DNA from 3 places in the Lysinibacillus irui genome. Region 3 is predicted to be linked to each of the others. Evidence: riboswitches for the same ligand, from Rfam matches in the RefSeq annotation. Region 3 holds a riboswitch; each other region holds the start of a gene.
The links. Region 3 has a riboswitch for S-adenosylmethionine ahead of OU989_RS19665 (bifunctional homocysteine S-methyltransferase/methylenetetrahydrofolate reductase). Riboswitches for the same ligand answer to the same signal wherever they lie in the genome.
Positions count from the first base shown of each region.

Region 1: another riboswitch for S-adenosylmethionine. It lies ahead of OU989_RS07795 (YezD family protein); the one in region 3 lies ahead of OU989_RS19665 (bifunctional homocysteine S-methyltransferase/methylenetetrahydrofolate reductase).
Region 2: another riboswitch for S-adenosylmethionine. It lies ahead of metK (methionine adenosyltransferase); the one in region 3 lies ahead of OU989_RS19665 (bifunctional homocysteine S-methyltransferase/methylenetetrahydrofolate reductase).

Region 1 covers NZ_CP113527.1:1,605,251-1,612,129, reverse strand. The annotation lists gene OU989_RS07815 (formate--tetrahydrofolate ligase) at 1-256, opposite strand, end outside; gene OU989_RS07810 (cold-shock protein) at 470-670, shown strand; gene OU989_RS07805 (VOC family protein) at 1,082-1,867, opposite strand; gene OU989_RS07800 (flavin reductase family protein) at 2,025-2,510, shown strand; gene OU989_RS07795 (YezD family protein) at 2,603-2,758, opposite strand; SAM riboswitch class I at 2,828-2,924, opposite strand; gene OU989_RS07790 (DUF418 domain-containing protein) at 3,095-4,189, opposite strand; gene OU989_RS07785 (TetR/AcrR family transcriptional regulator) at 4,182-4,775, opposite strand; gene OU989_RS07780 (phosphopantothenoylcysteine decarboxylase domain-containing protein) at 4,880-5,554, opposite strand; gene OU989_RS07775 (LysR family transcriptional regulator) at 5,623-6,507, opposite strand; gene OU989_RS07770 (DMT family transporter) at 6,642-6,879, shown strand, end outside.
Region 2 covers NZ_CP113527.1:3,364,826-3,371,704, reverse strand. The annotation lists gene OU989_RS16885 (aminopeptidase) at 1-509, shown strand, start outside; gene OU989_RS16880 (NUDIX domain-containing protein) at 738-1,205, shown strand; gene OU989_RS16875 (alpha/beta hydrolase family protein) at 1,189-1,965, shown strand; gene pckA (phosphoenolpyruvate carboxykinase (ATP)) at 2,544-4,130, opposite strand; SAM riboswitch class I at 4,520-4,638, shown strand; gene metK (methionine adenosyltransferase) at 4,896-6,092, shown strand; gene OU989_RS16860 (gamma carbonic anhydrase) at 6,271-6,783, opposite strand.
Region 3 covers NZ_CP113527.1:3,906,528-3,913,406, reverse strand. The annotation lists gene OU989_RS19680 (SEL1-like repeat protein) at 1-1,172, shown strand, start outside; gene OU989_RS19675 (globin-coupled sensor protein) at 1,721-3,013, shown strand; gene OU989_RS19670 (protoporphyrinogen oxidase) at 3,200-4,594, shown strand; SAM riboswitch class I at 4,694-4,793, shown strand; gene OU989_RS19665 (bifunctional homocysteine S-methyltransferase/methylenetetrahydrofolate reductase) at 4,882-6,729, shown strand; gene metH (methionine synthase) at 6,722-6,879, shown strand, end outside.

The DNA.
Region 1 (6,879 bases), 2.1 Mb from region 3:
GGGCATCTGCTAGTCCTACAGTCACTGTCGACTTTCCTTCACCTGCTGGGGTCGGACTAATAGCAGACACTAATACTACTTTTGCATCCTCGCCCTGAGCTGTAATTTTTAATGGGTCAATCTTTGCTTTGTAGCGTCCATACTGCTCAAGAGCATCCTCTGGAATACCCGCAGCTTTGGCAATTTCCGTAATAGGTTTGATCACTGCTTGACTAGCGATTTCTAAATCTGATAATGGTTGATTTTTCGTTGTCATTTGGCATCCTACTTTCTATGTTGTTCATTTCCATTATAGTCTTAATTGTGAAAAAAAAGAAAGCCAGATATGCAAGCATTTCGACAATCAATTGACATCTTTGTTCAATTCATGTATGTTCTAAGAGAAAATGCAATTTTTTCACATTTTCTCAATGAGAGCACAACTTATTTAACTTTATTTTACATTCAAGCGCATTGGAGGCGAATGCTTATGCAACAGGGGATCGTAAAGTGGTTCAATAATGAAAAGGGTTATGGCTTTATTGAATGTGATGATGGAGAAGATGTATTTGTACATTTTACGGGCATCCAGGAGGAAGGCTTCCGTACACTTGAAGAAGGTCAAAAGGTATCATTTGATGTGGTAGAGGGTAATCGTGGACCTCAAGCATCAAATGTTGTGAAATTATAACGGTAATGGACTATTAGCTTAGTTCCAAATGGACAGCGGAGCAGGAATGAAATATTCCTTCATCCGCTTTTTTTATTACCAATGGTGGCCCTTTGCAAATTTGATACTAAGTATGTGAAGCATATAGCATGACAAAAGGGAATTACACTTGAAATAATTTCAAAAAAGCTCTAAGAAAACTGCGGAACGAAGGGCGGCACTCCTGCGGGAAAAGCGGAAAAGTCGAGATCCTGGACTGAGCGAAGCGAGGGAAGCAGCTCGACCTCACCCGCGGAAAGCGTCCGTCCATTGTGGAAATCAATAGCTTAGCTTTATTTCATTGTAAAAGAAAAAAGACTGTAGGCAAACTCAAAATTCATCGAGTTTGTCTACAGTCTGAATCCACTTCAGCATATGAAGTGGATCTTGTAATTATCGATTAATCCAATAAAAAGCGCCAGGACATACTAATGTTTCCTTTGTTCGATGAGGATCTTTTAATGTCACACCAAATGGCCCTTCTTTTATATGACCAAGTGTCATAGCTACTGCAACCTCTTCCTCATAAAAATCCAATCGCATATTCGGGAGCTGTAACGAGATGAACTGCTCATGTTGCACAGGCTCTGGTAGCTGCAATACCTCCTGCCATAAACGAACTGTTCTTCGTATATCCTTGACATACAATTGGATTGATTCCATTGTAATCGCTTGTTTTGTATCAATAGCACCGCTTGTCACTAATTGTGACAGACGTTCCTCATCTTCCTCTGCCCATTCAATTAAAAATGGAAAATCAATGAGAAGATCTGGTTTGCCAAAATGGAGAAGCTTCCACTTCACAACAGTGCCATCCGGTCTTGTTCGACTGCAAGCATCCGGCCCATATACATCATAACCTAATGCTCGTAAGCGTTGACCCTCTTCCTCAATTTTTTTGGTACGCAAGGCTATTCGTGAAAATCCTTGGCGCTCTTGATCACGTTTAAACGTATAATGTAAGGAATATGGGTATTGTGCCGCCTGCTCAAATAAATCACGATCATAGATAGCAATTTGTTCAATATAGCTTAAGCCAAAGTAGCTTAACGTATTATAAGTCCCCCACATCGTGTGCTGCCCACCATTCACTGTGTGGACATTTCGTTTATTGAAGAAAACCTTTATATTTTCTGGTGATTCCACTTGGTGAACCAGGTGATCAAAATATAAAGTCATGGCAATTCCCCTTTCTTTCCCCATTACCTTTACCTGTATGTTTAATTGGTTTAAAATTTACTCAAGAAAAGGAGTTACTAGTAGGATATGAAAAAAAAGTTCATTTTACCTACTTACTCCGTGAACTAATTTATATTAATAAAGAGGTGATATTTGAATGACAGATCAAGTAGCTGCTTTTAAATTGGCATTAGGTAATTACCCTACAGGCGTTACAGTTGTCACAACAAGTCATGAAACAAAACCTATAGGCTTAACCGTCAATTCCTTTGCATCTGTTTCAATCGACCCGCTCCTTATTTTGTGGTCACTCGATAAAAATTCTCAGCTTCATTCTTATTTTACGAATGCTTCTCATTTCGCGGTCAATATTTTAGCAAGCGACCAAGAACATTTATGTACACTATTTGCCAGTAAAATCCCTGATCGTTTTGCACAGGCACAGTGGTCCACTTCATCTTTAGGTCTACCGATTTTACATGATACAGCAGCTATTTTACAATGTAAAACGTTTCAGCAAATAGATGCTGGCGACCATACCATTTTTATTGGGCATGTGCAAGACATTACAAACGGGCAAAAAGAACCGTTACTATACCATCGCCGTCATATTGGGCAAATACCAAAAAGCTTTTATAGTTAATTTTTTAGACAAAAAAAAAGGGCCACTTGTAAGCAAAGGAAATCCTTCATGCTTATTGGTGGCCTTTTGACATCGTTCAACTGAAATCAATGTTATTTTTTCTGCGGAAATCTCTGTTTTTCAAGCCTATTAATTTGCACAATGACACCATCTTGGATCGTAATATGCACTTCACCAAATTCAAGATTTTGAATTGCCTTGGCAATTGCCTCTAATTTTTTATCATCTACCTTTACCGATTGAGCCATACGATACACCCCTTCTTTATCATTCTTGTTGTACAAAAGAGGCCAACGCATCAAACTGATTGATAGCCCCTCCTATCTCTCAGATACCACCTGTTGGATTTGGCACCTAACTTTTCGGTTGCCGAGGCTTCATTGGGCCAAGTCCCTCCACCTCTCTTGATAAGAGTACTGCGTTTCTTGACAATAATTCTATAATTCTACTATACGAATGTCAATATAAAATATTAGAAAACCTAGCTGAATACTTTGTAATATAAATCTTCTACATTTGAATGAGTCGATATGAATGTATTTTATGCCTAATCAGTAGTAAATAGATGGCTACTCTCTAACTTTTTAATTGGACCATTTTCTTATAAGCTTTTCAAGTGGACCTCGTTGATGGATAGTGCTCCACCATACCGAAAAAAACACACAGCCTAAAAAATAACAGCATGCATAGAGCATCGAAAAAGCGACTGTAGGATTGTTTGCTAAATCGAAAACTTCTAACACAGTGATGCCAATAAAGACATGGCCAACATAGTGTGTTAAGGACATTTGACCCGTTTTAATGATTGCTTCTATTACTTTATTTTTGAAAGTTTCTACAAAATACATACAACCTACTATTATCACAATAGCCGAAGCCGAATTTGATAGAACATACATTATATTTGGTGGAATCGGTCCTGTATCAAATAAATACAACGCACTATCATGATCTAAGAAATATTTTGTCGAGAAGTGAATAATCACCTTTGAAAAAATTTCTATAATCACTCCTAACAAGATACCTACCGTAACTAATTTCTTTCTTAATGCCCTATTGGTTAAATCTAAGGTACCTACAATCATCCCAATGAGAAAAAAAGATATCCATGGAAAAACGGGATGGTAGCCATTAAACAGTAAATTTCTCATAAAACCTTCTACCGTCCAAAAATCTATATACTCTAATAAAATATATTTTGGATGCCACCCAACTAGATAATTGAATTGGATTTGTAGCCATTGGGAAACGATTATCACCGCACTAATTGTAAAAAGCATGGTTTTCTTTGAAGTTGCTATCAACAAAGCTGCAAGAAACATATAAACACCGTAATAATGTAAAATATCTCCCGTCCATCCGACCACATATAAAACCATCCCAACAACAAACAAAAAAAGAGCACGCTTCCATAAAGTTAACTTACTTTGGCGAATAAGAATTGGGTCCTTTGCTTCCCTTGCTTTCCGCGTCATCAGCGCAGTCCCTATTCCTGCTAGAATGACAAATAGTGCAGAGGCGCGCCCCTCAAAAAGACTTTGCAATTGAATGAGCCATTGTGAACCATTGGCAGTTGAACCTGAAATAACGCCAAAGTTTACAATAAACATACCTAACATTGCTAATGCTCTTGCAAAATCTAAGCCCTCAATACGACGATGACCAAGTTGCTTATTCATCTTTTCCCCCTTGAATGACGCTATGTACTGCCTCCCTCCAAATAGCCTTATAGTTCAATTGACTACCAGTTAACATAAAATTGCCAATATTATCATAGAGCATGGCTAACATGTGGGCTTTCGCTTCTATGTTGGCATTTTCATCTAGCACCTCTAGTTGCACTGCGTATTGAAAAATATCATAAAATCTTGCTAAATAATCTGATTGAAGCTCTAATAACTGTTGCATGTAGTGGTCGTCGCGAGCGGCTAATAACAAATACTGACTAAATATTTTATTAAAATAAGGATCTTTGTCCTGTTCATCAATTGACTTATAGCCAATCTTCAGTAATTTCTCAATGAAATTGCTTGGAGATAGCTCCTTGTAATCAACAACGATATCATATTGAATTTCTTTATAAAGTTCCTCAAACAAAAAAGAAATTAATTGATCCTTTGATTGAAAATAGTAATAAATAGCTGGTTTTGATATGCCGACCTCTGCTGCAATCATAGCTAAGCTCGTTTTCTCAAATCCTTTTTCTGCAAACATCACATAGGCAACTTCTAAAATTTTTTGAAAGGTTTGTTCTCTATTTCCCATAAGGGCCTCCTTTTTTACCGACCGTTAAGTAAATAATATACGAAGATCCAATTTTTCACAACAAAAAAACTGTGCAGAAGTAAACCCTCTCCACAGTTCTCCTTTTAATCCCCCTGTAAACAGTCCATTAGAGCTTGAGCTGTCTGTTGCTTACCCATCACCTTGATTGGCTGCCCTTCAGCAGGGACAATCCAATGAGGCTCGTCCCCACCATATAAAGATTGTGAGCTGTTAGCTACCATAAATTGTGCATTGGCTGTTTCCATGCGTAGTTTTGCACGAGCAAGCAAAAATTCCTCATCATTCGTCGCTTCCAGCTTAAAGCCTACTAACGTTACATTTGGTTGCCAGCCTTTGATTTGACCTAAAACTTTTGGTGCCTTTTTAAAATGAATAATCGGTGGTTCGTCAGAAGGCATTTTGCCCGCTTCCTCCATTAAATTCCCTGATTGATCATACACTTTGTCTATGACCCAATCGGAGCCAGCAGCAGCCATAATGACGATATCGACTTGTTGTTGTTGGACAGCATGACGAACTTTTTCTCCTAAATCCTCAATGCCTTCAAATTTAACCAATGTCATTTTATCTTCGTTTTCTGGGAGCTGGGCAAAGTAACCATGCATGTATATGACAGTCGCACCAGCAGCCAGTGCTGCCTCTGCTAAATAACAGCCCATTGTCCCCTTCGATAAATTCGTGTGCCCTCGTACACGATCCCATTTTTCAAGTGTTCCCCCACTTGTAATGAGTACGGTTTTGCCTAGTAATGTCCCCATACACTCACCTAGTTTCTAAAATATATACAAATACTATTTTAACGTAATGGTACGATTTGCTTCAATAGCTACGATGGAAGGGAGCTGTTTTGCTCTTTTAACCATGCACTTAATATTTCAGCAAATTTCTTTGTCACGGGTGAAGCATGGTGTTTCATGGCAATACCAATCGTTCGGTAGCCACCTTGCTTTAATGGAATCGCTTTCAATGTTGGCGGTAAATTTTGAATGACCAATTGGGGTAAAATACTAATCCCTAAATGGTGTGAAATCATAGATAGAATTCCTACTTCCTCAGAAAGTTCAAAGCGTATATTGGGCTTTACATGATATTGTTCTAACAGCACTTTTACATCATTTGTCCCTTTGTAAGAAGTCATGATAAAAGGCATATCCTCTAGGTCCACAATATCAATTTCTGTCTTATGAAATAATGGACTTTTATGAGAAACAATACATAATAAAGGGTCTTGCTGTAATTCCATAAATTGATACTGTTCTGACTTTTGCCCATTCAGGAATCCTGCCTCGACTTCACCACTTAGAAGCCATTGTTCAATTTCGTAATAATCCCCTTCACGTAACTCCACTTGTATCCCAGGAAATTGATGATCCATAATCTGAATAATTTCAGGCATCCAATTCGAAGAAATACTTGAAATAACACCAATACGTACCTTACCTCGTGTAACGCCGAGAATATGCGCTGCTTCCTGCTGCAATAACTCCTGTGCGTCCAAGACCTGTCGCATCGCCCTAAGCATTGTCTGTCCTTCACTTGTTAGTGTGACACCTACACGACTACGGTGAATAAGGGCAAAGCCAAATTCTTTTTCTAAACTCGATACGGCATGACTCACTGCAGACTGTGTTAACCCTAGCGCATCCGCTGCTTTTGTAAAACTTGCTACTTCTGCTACCTTTGTTAAAATCTCATATTTTACTAAGCTCATTCGCCATCCCTCTATGTACATGAAATTTTTTAATCCTATTCATTATAAACATTCGTTTTACTAATCACAATACAAGATATATAGTAATTTTTAGTATAAAAACTGTTTTAGTACACAGATGGTAGGTGAACATAATGAGTATCCAAGGAAAAGCAAATGTATTGATGGTTATTGTCACAATGTTTTGGGGACTATCTTATACCTTTATGGTCATGGGGCTTGAAACATTGGCAGTTTATAATGTGGTGGCATTACGTTGTATCATCGCATTCTTCGTAGCAGGACTTATTTTTTATAAACGGATGATCAAAGTAAATGGTAAAACATTAAAATATGCGGCTATTCAAGGATTTTTATTATTCATTGTGTTCG
Region 2 (6,879 bases), 540 kb from region 3:
CGGCAAACGATATTCGAATTGTTAAAGGTGGACATGAGTTGACCTTCAGTGTAGAAAAACGTGTAGGAATTCCCTCTACAGGTATCATTCGTCAAGCAGGGGAGCACGGGAATATCCCTTCAGGAGAATCCTATATTGCCCCAATCGAAACATCTGCAAATGGCGAAATTTTAGTGGATGGTTCAATTGCTAATATTGGTGTTCTAAAGGAGCCATTATTATTAAAAATCAAGAATGGACGTTTAGAAGAGGCAATTGGCCCAGATGGTCCACAATTACTGCAACTACTGGGCGAAGGTAATGGTAGAGTAATCGCAGAGTTTGGCATCGGAGCCAATAAAAGTGCAATCCTATGTGGTAATGTATTAGAGGATGAAAAGGTGTATGGAACAATCCATATTGCATTTGGCAGTAATGTGCCATTTGGTGGGGCAAATGCGGCAGATGTTCATATTGATTGTGTTGTAAAAAGTCCTGTTGTTTATTTTGATGGGAAGCAAGTAATCTAAGCGAAAGCGTGTCTTCGTATGAAGCACGCTTTTTTGCTTGCTGTAATTTAGAGTTGCTTGTCTTTGTTGGATTACACTATAGTTAACATAGATAAGCTAGAGGATGATAATAATTAACATCTAGTGTCCATTATAAAAAGGAATCAACGAGAGATTCTGTCCATAAAATAGGAGCAATGAGTGATTGTTGCTTCTGTTTTCATCAAGAAAGAACGTGAGGGTGAAACTATGCTAACATTTACAGATTTACATGGCCTACAAGTCGATTTAAGTTTTTCAAGAGGGGAATTTGAAGTAGAGCCCAAGCATGTCCTTGTTTTTTTAAAGCATGAAAATAAATGGCTATGTACCATCCATAAACGACGTGGTGTAGAGGTGCCAGGGGGCAAATTAGAGGAGGGCGAAACCTTAGAGGAGGCAGCTATTCGGGAAGTTTTTGAGGAGACGGGTGTCCATGTGAAAAATCTGCAATGGTTCGCAGAATATGCGGTTCACGATGAAGTGAAATTTTGTAAAACAGTTTTTACTGCACAATTTGCAGGTCAAGAGCATATTGAATTTGATCTAGAAACATCGGGCATGCTTTGGTTAACAGATGAAGAATTCATCCATCATCCTAACTTAAGCTTTCATATGAAGGATGAGGGCATGAGAAAAATGCTGGAGGAGTTGAAACATCGTGACAAACAATGGTGAAATTGTAGAAAAGCGAGCCTATCCTTCACCAAATCCAGCCATACGGTTAACTGAAATAACTTATTTATCACAGGGTTTACGTATAAAAGGATTATTAGCAGAGCCAAAGGCAGAAGGTACATATGATGGCTTTTTATATTTAAGAGGGGGCATGCAAAGCATTGGAATGGTAAGACCATCACGTATTGCTCAATTTGCAGCTCAGGGCTTTATTGTGTTTGCTCCATACTATCGTGGAAATCGTGGTGGAGAAGGTCGTGACGAATTTGCAGGTGCAGACCGTTACGATGCAGTCTATGCTGTAGATGTTCTCAAACAATTTTGCAATGATAATATACATGTTTTTGGTTTTTCCCGTGGGGGAATTATGGCTCTTTGGACAGCTATTTTAAGAAAGGATATCACCTCTGTCGTCACATGGGCAGGTGTTTCTGATGCAACAGCTACTTATTGGGAGCGAACAGATATGCGAAGAATGATGAAACGGGTGATTGGAGGAACACCGAATCGTGTACCTGAAGCTTATGATGCACGAACACCGCTTTTCGAAGTTGAGCAAATAACAGCTCCAGTATTAATTATCCATGGCTATCGGGATGAAAATGTTGATATCGAACATGCTAGACAATTGGCCTTTTTCTTAGACGAGGCTAATAAAACATACGAAACATGGTATGACCCTAACTATGCCCATCAATACCCACCTGCTAAAAATCGAGAAACCGTCCGCGCTCTTTGCCAATGGATGAAACAACAATAATTGAAACAAAGAAAATTGAAGTATGTAATTTGAGAGAACAAGAAGGCTTCTTGTTCAAAGTGGCAAGGCGAGGGGTTGATTTCCGTTCCGCCGGCGTCCTTTCCAGGGGGCGTCCGATAAGCCGCTTCACTCACTTCGTTCGCTCCAGGGTCTTATCTGTGACGCTAATCCCCTAGGAGTGACGCAGGCTCCACACCAATCAATCATACTGCAAAGGTATTTTTCTTTGTCCTTCTTTCTAACAGGAACAAACAATAAGCCCATCCTATCTAATTTATAGAGAGGATGGGCTCAAACTCTATTTATTGTTTTATTTTGCTAAAAAACTTTAAATATCGATTTTTTCTACCTTTATTCGGGTACAGATATTCTATAACAGGTATGAAATGAAAAAAGGAGTCAATAAAACTGAAATTGACCAAAATTACTTTTATCAGGTTATGCCTTTTTCCAAGTTAACACTAGTAATCATGCAATTGTAGTTAACTTAAAAATAATCATACGTAACTCCCTATATTATCATTAAGAAAAAAGAAAAAGAGAACGAGTGAAATCGTTCCCTTTGTTCTGTATATAGTTTATTTTAATGGGCCACCAAGTGTAATGATAGCTTCAGAAACGTTTGTGAATTTCTTAAAGTTTTCATTGAATAGACCTGCAAGTTCAGCCGCTTTTTCATCATAAGCAGCTTTATCTGCCCAAGCTTCACGAGGGTTTAACACTTCAGAAGGTACACCTTCAACTGCTGTTGGAATGTGTAAACCAAAGACAGCATCTTGTGTTGTTTCTACATTTGTTAATTTGCCATCGATTGCTGCACGTACCATTGTGCGTGTGTAAGAAAGCTTCATACGGCTACCTGTACCATATTCGCCACCAGTCCAACCAGTGTTTACTAGGAATACTTGTGCGCCGTGCTCGTCAATCTTTTGACCTAACATTTCTGCATACACTGTTGCAGGAAGTGGAAGGAATGGAGAACCGAAGCAAGTAGAGAATACTGGTTCTGGTTCTGTTACACCACGTTCAGTTCCAGCAAGTTTAGAAGTGAAACCGCTTAGGAAGTGGTACATTGCTTGCTCTTTTGTTAATTTACTGATTGGAGGTAATACGCCAAACGCATCAGCTGTTAAGAAGATGATAGTTTTTGGATGACCTGCAACAGATGGATCAACAATATTTTCGATGTATTGGATTGGATAAGCAACACGTGTGTTTTCTGTTAATGAACCATCATCATAATCACAAATACGAGTTTCTGGGTCAACAGCTACGTTTTCTAAAACAGAACCGAAGCGGATTGCATTGTAGATTTCTGGTTCTTTTTCAGCAGAAAGGTTGATTGTTTTTGCATAGCAACCACCCTCAATGTTGAACACTCCATTATCAGACCAGCCATGTTCATCGTCACCGATAAGCTTACGATCTGGGTCAGCAGATAAAGTCGTTTTACCAGTACCAGATAGACCGAAGAATAATGCCACATCGCCAGCTTCACCAACGTTTGCTGAACAGTGCATTGAAAGGATTCCTTGTTGTGGTAATAAGTAGTTCATGATACCGAAAATAGATTTTTTCATTTCACCAGCATACTCAGTACCACCAATTAAAATAATTTTCTTTTCAAGTGATACAATGATGAATGTTTCAGAAGATGTACCATCAACTGCAGGATCTGCTTTAAAGTTAGGAGCAGAGATAACTGTGAAGTCTGCAACATGAGAAGCTAATTCTTCTTTAGTTGGACGGATAAATAATTGATGAGCAAAAAGATTGTGCCAAGCGTATTCATTAATCACTTGAATGCTTAATTGAGAATCTTTGTCAGCACCTGCAAAGCCTTTGAATACGAATAACTCGTCACGTTCTTTTAAATATTTTATTACTTTTACATATAGGTTATCGAACACTTCAGAAGAAATAGGTTGGTTGACTTTACCCCAGTCAATTTGATCTTTTGTGCTTTCTTCTTCTACCGTATATTTATCTTTAGGTGAACGACCAGTGTATTTGCCAGTTTCTGCACGAACTGCGCCATCTACTGTTAACATTGCTTCACCACGAGATGTAGCTTTTTCTGCTAATTGTGGTACTGAAAGTTGAACATTAATGTTACCGCCGTTTAATAATTCCTTCAGTTCGTTTGCAATTTCTACTGAATTCATCGATTAAATACCATCCTTTTTTATAGTATTCCCTTGATTTAGAGGGATTTTTTCTTAATTTCAAAAATAGTATAACACAATTGCTTAAATAATCTATACTAATTAAGAAATTATTTTAGAGTTTTTATCACTTTTCAATAAACTGACAAAAAATAATGTTTTTCGAGTAGAATCCAATCAATCCTACTGTAATTAGGCATAAAAATTGAGCCACACATATGTTACCACAAGATGCTAGGTATGTTGTAGGGATTAATTTGCTTCTATTTACATCATCATCCAAGTATGAAAAGTTTTTGTTTAATCAGTTCCTTCCTTTCTATACAGTAATACATTAGAAAATATTTGACAACGTTCGACCTTTTCAGTAACATACAATTGAACGGATACTCTTATCCCGAGCTGGTGGAGGGTCAGGCCCTGTGAAACCCGGCAACCTGCATGAATCATTTCACGACATGCGTTGGTGCCAACCTGATGCAAGGGAACATCCCTTGAACGATAAGAGTGAAAGGTTACGAAGTCATTATTCCTTTCCTCATGTAAAGTAACGTGAGTAAAGGATTTTTTTATTGTTTAAAATGAATGTAAAGGTAAGTATATGTAGTTCTTTCCTTATTATAATGACGGATCTTTCGAAATCCTCGTGTTAAAAGCAGCAGTAACGGCTTGAGAGTTCAATCCTTAGGAGCGGACTTGACATGGGTAATGAGTACCGTATTCATACACAACTACTTTTCATAAAAGTAATAGGAGGAAAACCAAATGACAAACCGTCGACTGTTTACATCAGAGAGTGTAACAGAAGGACATCCAGATAAAATTTGTGACCAAATCTCGGATGCCATTTTAGATGCTATTTTAGCAGAAGATCCAAATGCACGTGTAGCGTGTGAAACTACTGTAACAACAGGATTAGTATTAGTAGCAGGAGAAATTACAACTTCTACTTATGTAGATATTAAAGGTATCGTTCGTGATACTGTAGCCGAAATAGGCTATACACGCGGTAAATATGGCTTTGATGCTGAAAACTTAGCCGTGCTTGTGGCTATTGGTGAACAATCACCGGATATTGCACAAGGTGTTGACCAAGCATTAGAAGCGCGTGAAGGCTCAATGACAGATGCTGATATTGAAGCTATTGGTGCTGGTGACCAAGGTCTAATGTTTGGTTACGCATGTAATGAAACACCAGAGTTAATGCCACTACCAATTAGTTTAGCACACAAATTAGCACGTCGTTTAACAGAAGTACGTAAATCAGGAGAATTAGCGTATTTACGTCCTGATGGTAAAACTCAAGTAACGATTGAATATGATGACAATAATGTACCAGTACGTGTGGATACTATTGTTATTTCAACACAGCATGATGAAGAGGCAACACTGGATCAAATTCAAGCAGATTTAAAAGAATTTGTTATTGGACCTGTTGTGCCAAGTGAATTATTAGATGCTAACACGAAATATTTCATCAACCCAACTGGCCGTTTTGTAATCGGTGGACCAAAAGGAGATGCTGGGTTAACAGGACGTAAAATCATTGTTGATACATACGGTGGTTACGCGCGTCATGGTGGTGGAGCATTCTCAGGTAAGGATGCGACAAAGGTAGACCGTTCAGCAGCTTATGCAGCACGTTATGTAGCGAAAAATATTGTAGCAGCTGGATTAGCAGACCGCGCTGAGGTACAACTTGCCTATGCGATTGGTGTTGCACAACCTGTTTCCATTGCTGTCGATACATTTGGTACAGGCAGAGTGAAAGAAAGTGAAATCGTAGAATGGGTTCGTGAACTATTTGATCTACGCCCAGCAGGTATAATTAAAATGCTGGATCTACGCCGTCCGATCTATAAACAAACTGCAGCATATGGTCATTTTGGCCGCACTGACTTAAATGTGCCATGGGAACAAATCGATAAAGCTGATGCACTTCGAGAAAAAGCACATCTGTAAACTATTGAACTAAAGTAATGAAGTCGTTAGAACGTTATTCTAGTGTACTAATATGCAAGGGGGCAATGTTGCCCCTTTTATTTTTTCAAAAAAACCTCGCACTGGCTCGTGAACAAGAAATGGTCACGGCCACGCGAGGGATTTTTTTCGTTAGTATTGAATTTTTGTGTATGATTGGTTACTTCTGAAGGGATTTATAATATTGACCTTTTTCTACGTATTCACGTACGATACGTTCCATATCCTCTTTGTCTTCAGCATTTAATTCACGGACAACTTTGGCTGGGCGACCTAATGCTAAACTATTCGGAGGAATGACCTTACCTGGAGGTACGAGGCTTCCTGCTCCAATAAATGCACCCTCTCCAATTTCTGCACCGTCTAATATAATGGAGCCCATACCAATTAAAGCATTTTTGCGAATTGTACAACTATGTAAAGTGACTTGGTGTCCGACTGTAACCTCATCTTCAATAATAAGTGGATATTTTGGGCTTTGATGTAAGCAACAAAGATCTTGGATGCTAACACGTTTACCAATAATTGTTGGTGAGACATCCCCACGAATGACTGTATTAAACCAAATTGTTGTTTCAGCACCAATTGTTACATCGCCCGTAACGGTTGCATAATCAGCAATGAAAACAGACGGATCGATCTTTGGCGTTTTATCTTTGAATGGATAAATCATGAAAATCGCCTCTTTTCTTTCTATAATGTAGTATTATCGTATCAAATACGCAACTTTATGGAAATATAAAATTAAAATGTGGCATTTATTTCGATA
Region 3 (6,879 bases):
TTAACCTAGCAGCCTTGCAAAAAATATTGTATCAAATAGTGAGGAGGCTATTAAAAGAACAGCAGCAACGCCATTTACAAATTGTCCAATCAGAACAATACCAATCAGTGCAGGAGAATGTATTAACATTGTTAGCGGAGTATGACGATGTGTTGCGTGAGGCCATACCACAGTCAATCTATATACTTGTTTGGCAAATTTCCTCGCTAGAAAAGCTAGCAAATCGTATAGAAGTAGTGGATGACGTGCTTGATATTATAGAATGGTACTTCCACCACCAAAATAATGAACAAGTTGCTATTTCAGAGGAAGAGGATTTGGATCATGAGGTCATGATTGATCTATATAAAGAGGCGGTTGAAGAACAGGACGCGGATGCACAGTATCAACTAGGTGAATATTACAATGCTAGGGAAGGTAATCATTTTCAGATCGAAAAATCATTGAAATGGTTTGAGTTAGCTGCGACTCAAGGGAATGCCGATGCACAATATATGTTAGGTAATTTTTACTTTGAAGGAATTGGAGTAGAAGAAAGTCATTCGATGGCCTTTTTATACTATGAAAAGGCGTCAATGCAGGGACATGCGGATGCTGCCAATAATTTAGCGGATATGTACTTTAATGGTGAAGGAGTAACGAAGGATTATACATTAGCAAAAAAATGGTTTGACTATGCTGCTAAAAAGAATGTACCAGAGGCCATGTTTACGCTAGGGATTATATATGAGCAGGGGTTAGGCGTGACTGTAGATATGGAGGCAGCATTCAATGCCTATAAACAATCTGCAGAGGCCGGTTATGTAGAAGCACAATATCTTCTTGGTGGAATTTATTTAGAGGGACGCCTAGGCCAAACGAAGGAGGTAAACCGCGCACTATTTTGGTATGAACGAGCTGCAGAACAATATCATGTAGATGCTTTTTATGATTTGGGGTATATATGGAGTAATGGGCTTGCAGGTATACGAAATATTGAAAAAGGCATTCATTGGTTTAAACAGGCTGCCCTTCAAGGGGATGCAGAGGCCAAGTTACAGCTAGGGCATATGTACAATAAAGGTGAAGGGATAGCTAGAAATCTGAAAGAGGCCATCAAGTGGTATGGACTTGCAGCAGATGCAGGCATTAAAGAAGCTTCGGAAATATTACAGGAACTTAAAAGTTTGTAAATTTTGTGTTAAAAAATATAGTGTCTTTGAATTATTTATACATCTGATTAACATGAAACTTTTGGTATATGAATAAACCTTTTAGTAAGTATATAGTTTTAGTTGTTTTAAGGGTAAAAATTATTAATATAGTGAAATTTATAGGGTGCCAGAAGAAATTTTAAAAAAATAAGCATAATAATCAAGAAATCGGGTAAAAAAAGCTACCAATTAATAGTGTGGTAGCTTTTTAATTGTTTTTTAAAGTGAATTTACTGTAGGGACTTTTTATACATTTTATGTAAAATATTGGGTGGTTAAAAATTGACAGCAAATTATAAAATGATTAAGGTATATGAGTGATTTTGAAAAGGTACATATGCAAAAATCTACTGTTTGTCATTCATAGTGTTTGAAAGGGAAGTTTTTTTCAATAAACTTGGAAAAATGTATATGGTTATGCCAAGACGTTATGGATAGGTATTTTTTCATTAATCTATCAATATGTTAAAAGGTATTTGATGTTTCTCGGCCTGCTGAAAGTAAACAGAATGAAAGAGGGAAGATGTGTGATTTTTCAAAAACAGAGAAAGACGAAGGTATTGGATCTACAGCAATACACAGTGAAAATGGATTTGTCTAATCGCCAATCAATGGCGAAGCAAATTGAAATGCTGAACTTAACGGAGCAAGACTTACAATATTTAAAGGCTTTCCAGCCATATGTTATGGACAATGTAGATCACATCGTAAACCGCTTTTATAACATGATAGGAACAGAGCATCATTTGGTAGATATTATTAGTCAACATAGTTCTGTAGAAAAGCTTAAAGTAACGTTACGGAAGCATATTATCGAAATGTTTAATGGAATAATTGATGAGGAGTTCTATCTAAGGCGTGTAAAAATTGCGAAGGTACATGTCCACATTGGACTAAGAACACAATGGTATATTTGCGCATTCCAAGATTTATCTATTTCATTTATTGATTTAGTTGAAAAAAATATAGAGTATCCTTATGATCAGTTCAATACAATAAGAGCTATATCGAAAATTTGTAACTTTGAGCAACAGCTCGTCTTAGAAGCTTTTGAAAATACTGTTGAAGAAATGAAAGAAAGCATGGAGCATGAGAGAGTCGCAATTGAACAACAAATTGTACGTTCTTCTGAAGAGCTTGCCACAATCTCTCAGGAAACCAATCATTCTTTTTGCTGTCTCAGCAAGCAGTCTGATGAGATTAAAAAATTGGCCAAAAAATCGCTTGATGTATCGACTTTAGCTGAAAATGAAGCACTTGCAGGACGGGAACGTTTAAAAAATCAATCACAAAATATGCATAATATTATTCATTCACTTTATGATATTGAAGAAAATATAGAACAATTATCAGGTATGTCTAGAGAAATGGAGACAATCATGAGTGTTGTTACTACTATTGCGAATCAAACTAATCTGTTAGCTTTGAATGCAGCTATTGAAGCGGCTCGAGCTGGAGAGGCGGGAAAAGGATTTAGTGTAGTAGCAGACGAAGTTCGAAAGTTATCTATTCAAACAAAAGATTCGGTAACAGCGGTTGCTTTGTTATTGAAAAAAACAAGCGAACGGACTGAGAAATTAGAGTATTCTTTGACGAATATTCAAGGAGAAGTAGCGTCTGGTGAGGAAAATATGTTGCAAACAGAAGGCCAGTTTACGAGTATACTAGATGCCATGACTGAAGCAAAAGAACAAAATGATTGCATGGCAACAAAAATACAAGCAATCGTAGGTATATTAGGTGAGTTAGGGACATCATTTACAGAAGTAACGAATTCGGCAGAAAAATTAGCGACCTTTGCGCAAAATTTAAAAGTATAGACGGTTAGTATTTACTACAATGTATTAGGCGTAATTAACACTATAGTACCTATTAATATATATGTTGGCTAGAGCTATCTCCTAAAGGGATAGCTCTATTTTTGCTAAATTTGTAAAGGGTTGAATGCAATTTTCAATGAAAATAGGTTTATACTGTAGAAAGAACTAATAATAGGGGCGGTTTATATGAAAACAGTTGTTGTATTAGGTGGCGGAATTACAGGATTATGCACAATGCATTACTTACAACGTCAAGTGAAGGAGAATAATCTAGATGTTCGTCTAGTACTTGTAGAGAAAAATACATATCTAGGTGGTAAGTTACATTCGGCATATGAAGAAGGATTTATTATGGAAACAGGTGCTGATTCTATTGTCGCTCGCCATAAAGGTGTTATGGAGCTAGTGCAGGAGCTTGATTTTGAAGATAATCTAGTTTATAACGAAACCGGCATTTCTTATATTTACACAAATAATGAACTACATGCTATTCCAGCTGATTCTACATTTGGTATTCCAATGAGCTTGGCATCCTTAGAGGAAAGCACATTAATATCAGAGCAAGGAAAGCAGGAAGCATTAAAGGATTTGACATTACCAAACAAAGGCTTTACAAAGGAAAGTTCAATTGGCGAGTTCTTAACCTACTATTTAGGAGAGGAACTAGTAAAAAACCAAATTGCACCAGTTCTAGCAGGTGTGTATTCAGGTGATTTACATCAGCTTTCAATTGCTTCTACTTTACCGTATTTAATTGATTATAAGAATGATTATGGAAGTATCATTAAAGGTTTTGATGCGAACCGTGAGCAATTTGTTAAAGCTGCCAATAAAAAATTTATATCATTTAAAAATGGTTTAACTTCTTTAATCGATCGACTTGAGCAAACATTAACCAATGTTGAAATTATCAAGGGTGTCGCTACTTTACATGTTCAAAAACAGGAAGACCGCTATACAATTTCATTAGCAAATGGTGAAAATATCGGAGCAGATTATGTTGTGCTTGCACTACCGAATGAAGCTGTTCAAAGCCTCATGAAGGACGAATCATTAAACCGTTATTTTAATCAATTTACTACTGCGTCAGCCATTACCATATACTTAGGCTTCGATGTACCAGACGCGAAATTGCCAGCAGATGGAACGGGCTATATTGTCTCTCATAATTCTAACGTTACTTGTAATGCAGCAACTTGGACAAGTCGTAAATGGAAGCATACATCGAGAGACAATAAATTACTTGTACGACTCTTCTATAAGAGTATTAACCCAGCGTATGAACAACTACGTACCATGACTGATGAAGAATTGGCAACCGTTGCTTTAGAGGATGTTCGAAAGAGCTTGGGAATAGAAGAGGATCCAACCGTAGTAAATGTAACAAAATGGATTGATCAAATGCCTAAATACGACTTAGCTCACAGAGAAGCGTTACAAGGGTTGCTTCAGGAACTGAACAAAAACTATCCAAATTTAGCTATAGCAGGCTGTTCATATTTTGGTGTAGGTATCGGAGCTTGCATTCAAAATGGGAAAAAAATTGGTGAGGAGCTTGCAGAGGAACTATCCAGTTTCTAAGATTTTAAGTTAAAAATTACTTTGTTACGTGAAATACTCTTGACTCATTCGTCAGTAAACGATATGATTCTTTTAATTATTTAAAAAATTCATACTTAATTCTTATCAAGAGAAGCAGAGGGACTGGCCCATTGAAGCTTCAGCAACCAACTTATTGTCAGGTGCTAAATCCAGAAGACCGTTGAGTCGAAGATGAGAAGGAACAACAATGCTGAATCGTTAAAGCCTTCTTTTTTATGAAAGAAGGCTTTTTATTATACAGAGACATAGGAAGAGAGGCTAGTTTTATGGGATTGCTTGAGAAGTTAAACACGCATGTATTGACGGCGGATGGTGCAATAGGCACAGTTCTTTATGGCTATGGATTGGAATATTGCCATGAGGAAATGAATGTGCAGAGACCAGAGTTAATTGAAAAGATTCATAGAGAATATATTGCGGCTGGTGCTGACATCATTCAAACGAATACGTACGGTGCAAATGCCATCAAATTAGCTCGCTATGGATTAGAATCACGCGTTCAACAATTTAATGAAGCAGCTATTACAATTGCTAAGCGAGCAGCTGCAGATGGAGGTCAATTTGTTTTAGGGACAATAGGAGGTATTCGTGGTATCCGAAAAAGTGATGCAACACTAGAGGAAATATTAGCGACTGTAGAGGAACAAGCAAGTGTTTTACTTGCAGGAAATCCAGATGGCCTCTTACTTGAAACCTATTATGATTTTGAAGAATTAACTGCAACATTAAAAATGTTACGTGCAAAAACAATGTTACCAATTATTGCACAAGTATCTATGCATGAGCCTGGTGTTTTACAAAATGGAATGTCTTTAAATAATGCTTTGCATGAGCTAGAAACACTTGGTGCAGATATCGTTGGTGTCAATTGCCGGCTTGGCCCACATCATACAATACAAGCATTTGAAGGCGTAGAACTTCCTGAAAAGGCATTTATGTCAGCTTATCCGAACGCTTCACTTCTTGACTTAGAAGATGGGCGTGTCGTTTATGAATCGGAGGCTGATTATTTTGGTCGAGCAGCAGTAGAACTACGTGATCAAGGGGTACGCTTGATTGGGGGCTGCTGTGGTACGACACCAAAGCATATAGCGGCAGCAAAAAAATATTTAGAGGAGTTATCACCCGTTCATGAAAAGCATGCGAAACCTGAAAAGATTGAGGTCGTTCGAGAAGCAGAGCCTCCTAAGTATGAGCCTCTTCATGAAAAAGTAAAACGTGAACGATCTGTCATTGTAGAACTGGATACACCTAGACATTTAGAAATTGATGGATTCCTTGAAGGAGCAAAACAATTGTATGATGCTGGCGCAGATGTAGTCATGATGGCAGACAATTCTCTAGCCTCTCCTCGTATTAGCAATATTGCAATGGGAGCATTGTTGAAGAATACACATGGCGTACGTCCTCTAACACATATTACATGTCGAGATCGTAATTTAATCGGTCTGCAATCACATTTAATGGGATTAAATGCTTTAGGAATTCATGATGTCTTAGCTGTTACGGGTGATCCAACAAAAGTTGGGGACTTCCCAGGTGCGACAAGCGTTTATGATGTCTCCTCGATGGAGCTAATCCAATTAATTAAGCAGTTAAATGAAGGGGTCTCTTTCTCTGGTAAACCCCTTCGAAAAAAAGCAAATTTTTCAGTGGCTGCTGCATTTAATCCAAACGTTCGTGTGTTAGACCGTGCTGTGGCACGTTTAGAAAAGAAAATCGAACATGGTGCAGATTATTTTATTTCACAGCCAGTGTATACGAAGGAAAAAATTGTGGAAATTTACGAGGCAACAAAGCATCTACAAGCACCGATATATATTGGGATTATGCCCGTTACGAGTTATAAAAGTGCAGAGTTTTTACACCACGAGGTGCCTGGCATCAAATTATCAGAAGATGCCTTAGCAAGAATGAAGGCTTGTGGTGAAGATAAAGAACGTGCAACAGCTGAGGGTATTGCCATTGCAAGGGAATTAGTAGAGGTGGCTGCGCAATATTTTAATGGTATTTACCTTATTACACCTTTTTTACGCTATGATGTGACACTAGAGTTGATGAAATATATTGAGCAATTGGATGAACAAAAAAAAGGAGTAAGTATACATGGCTAAGCACTTGATTGAAGAGCAATTAGAGAAACGTATTTTAATTCTTGATGGCGCAATGGGAACAATGCTACAAAATGAAAACTTATCGGCAGATGATTTTGGTGGAGAGGAGCTCGATGGGTGTAATGAAAATCTTGTGCTTACTAGACCTGA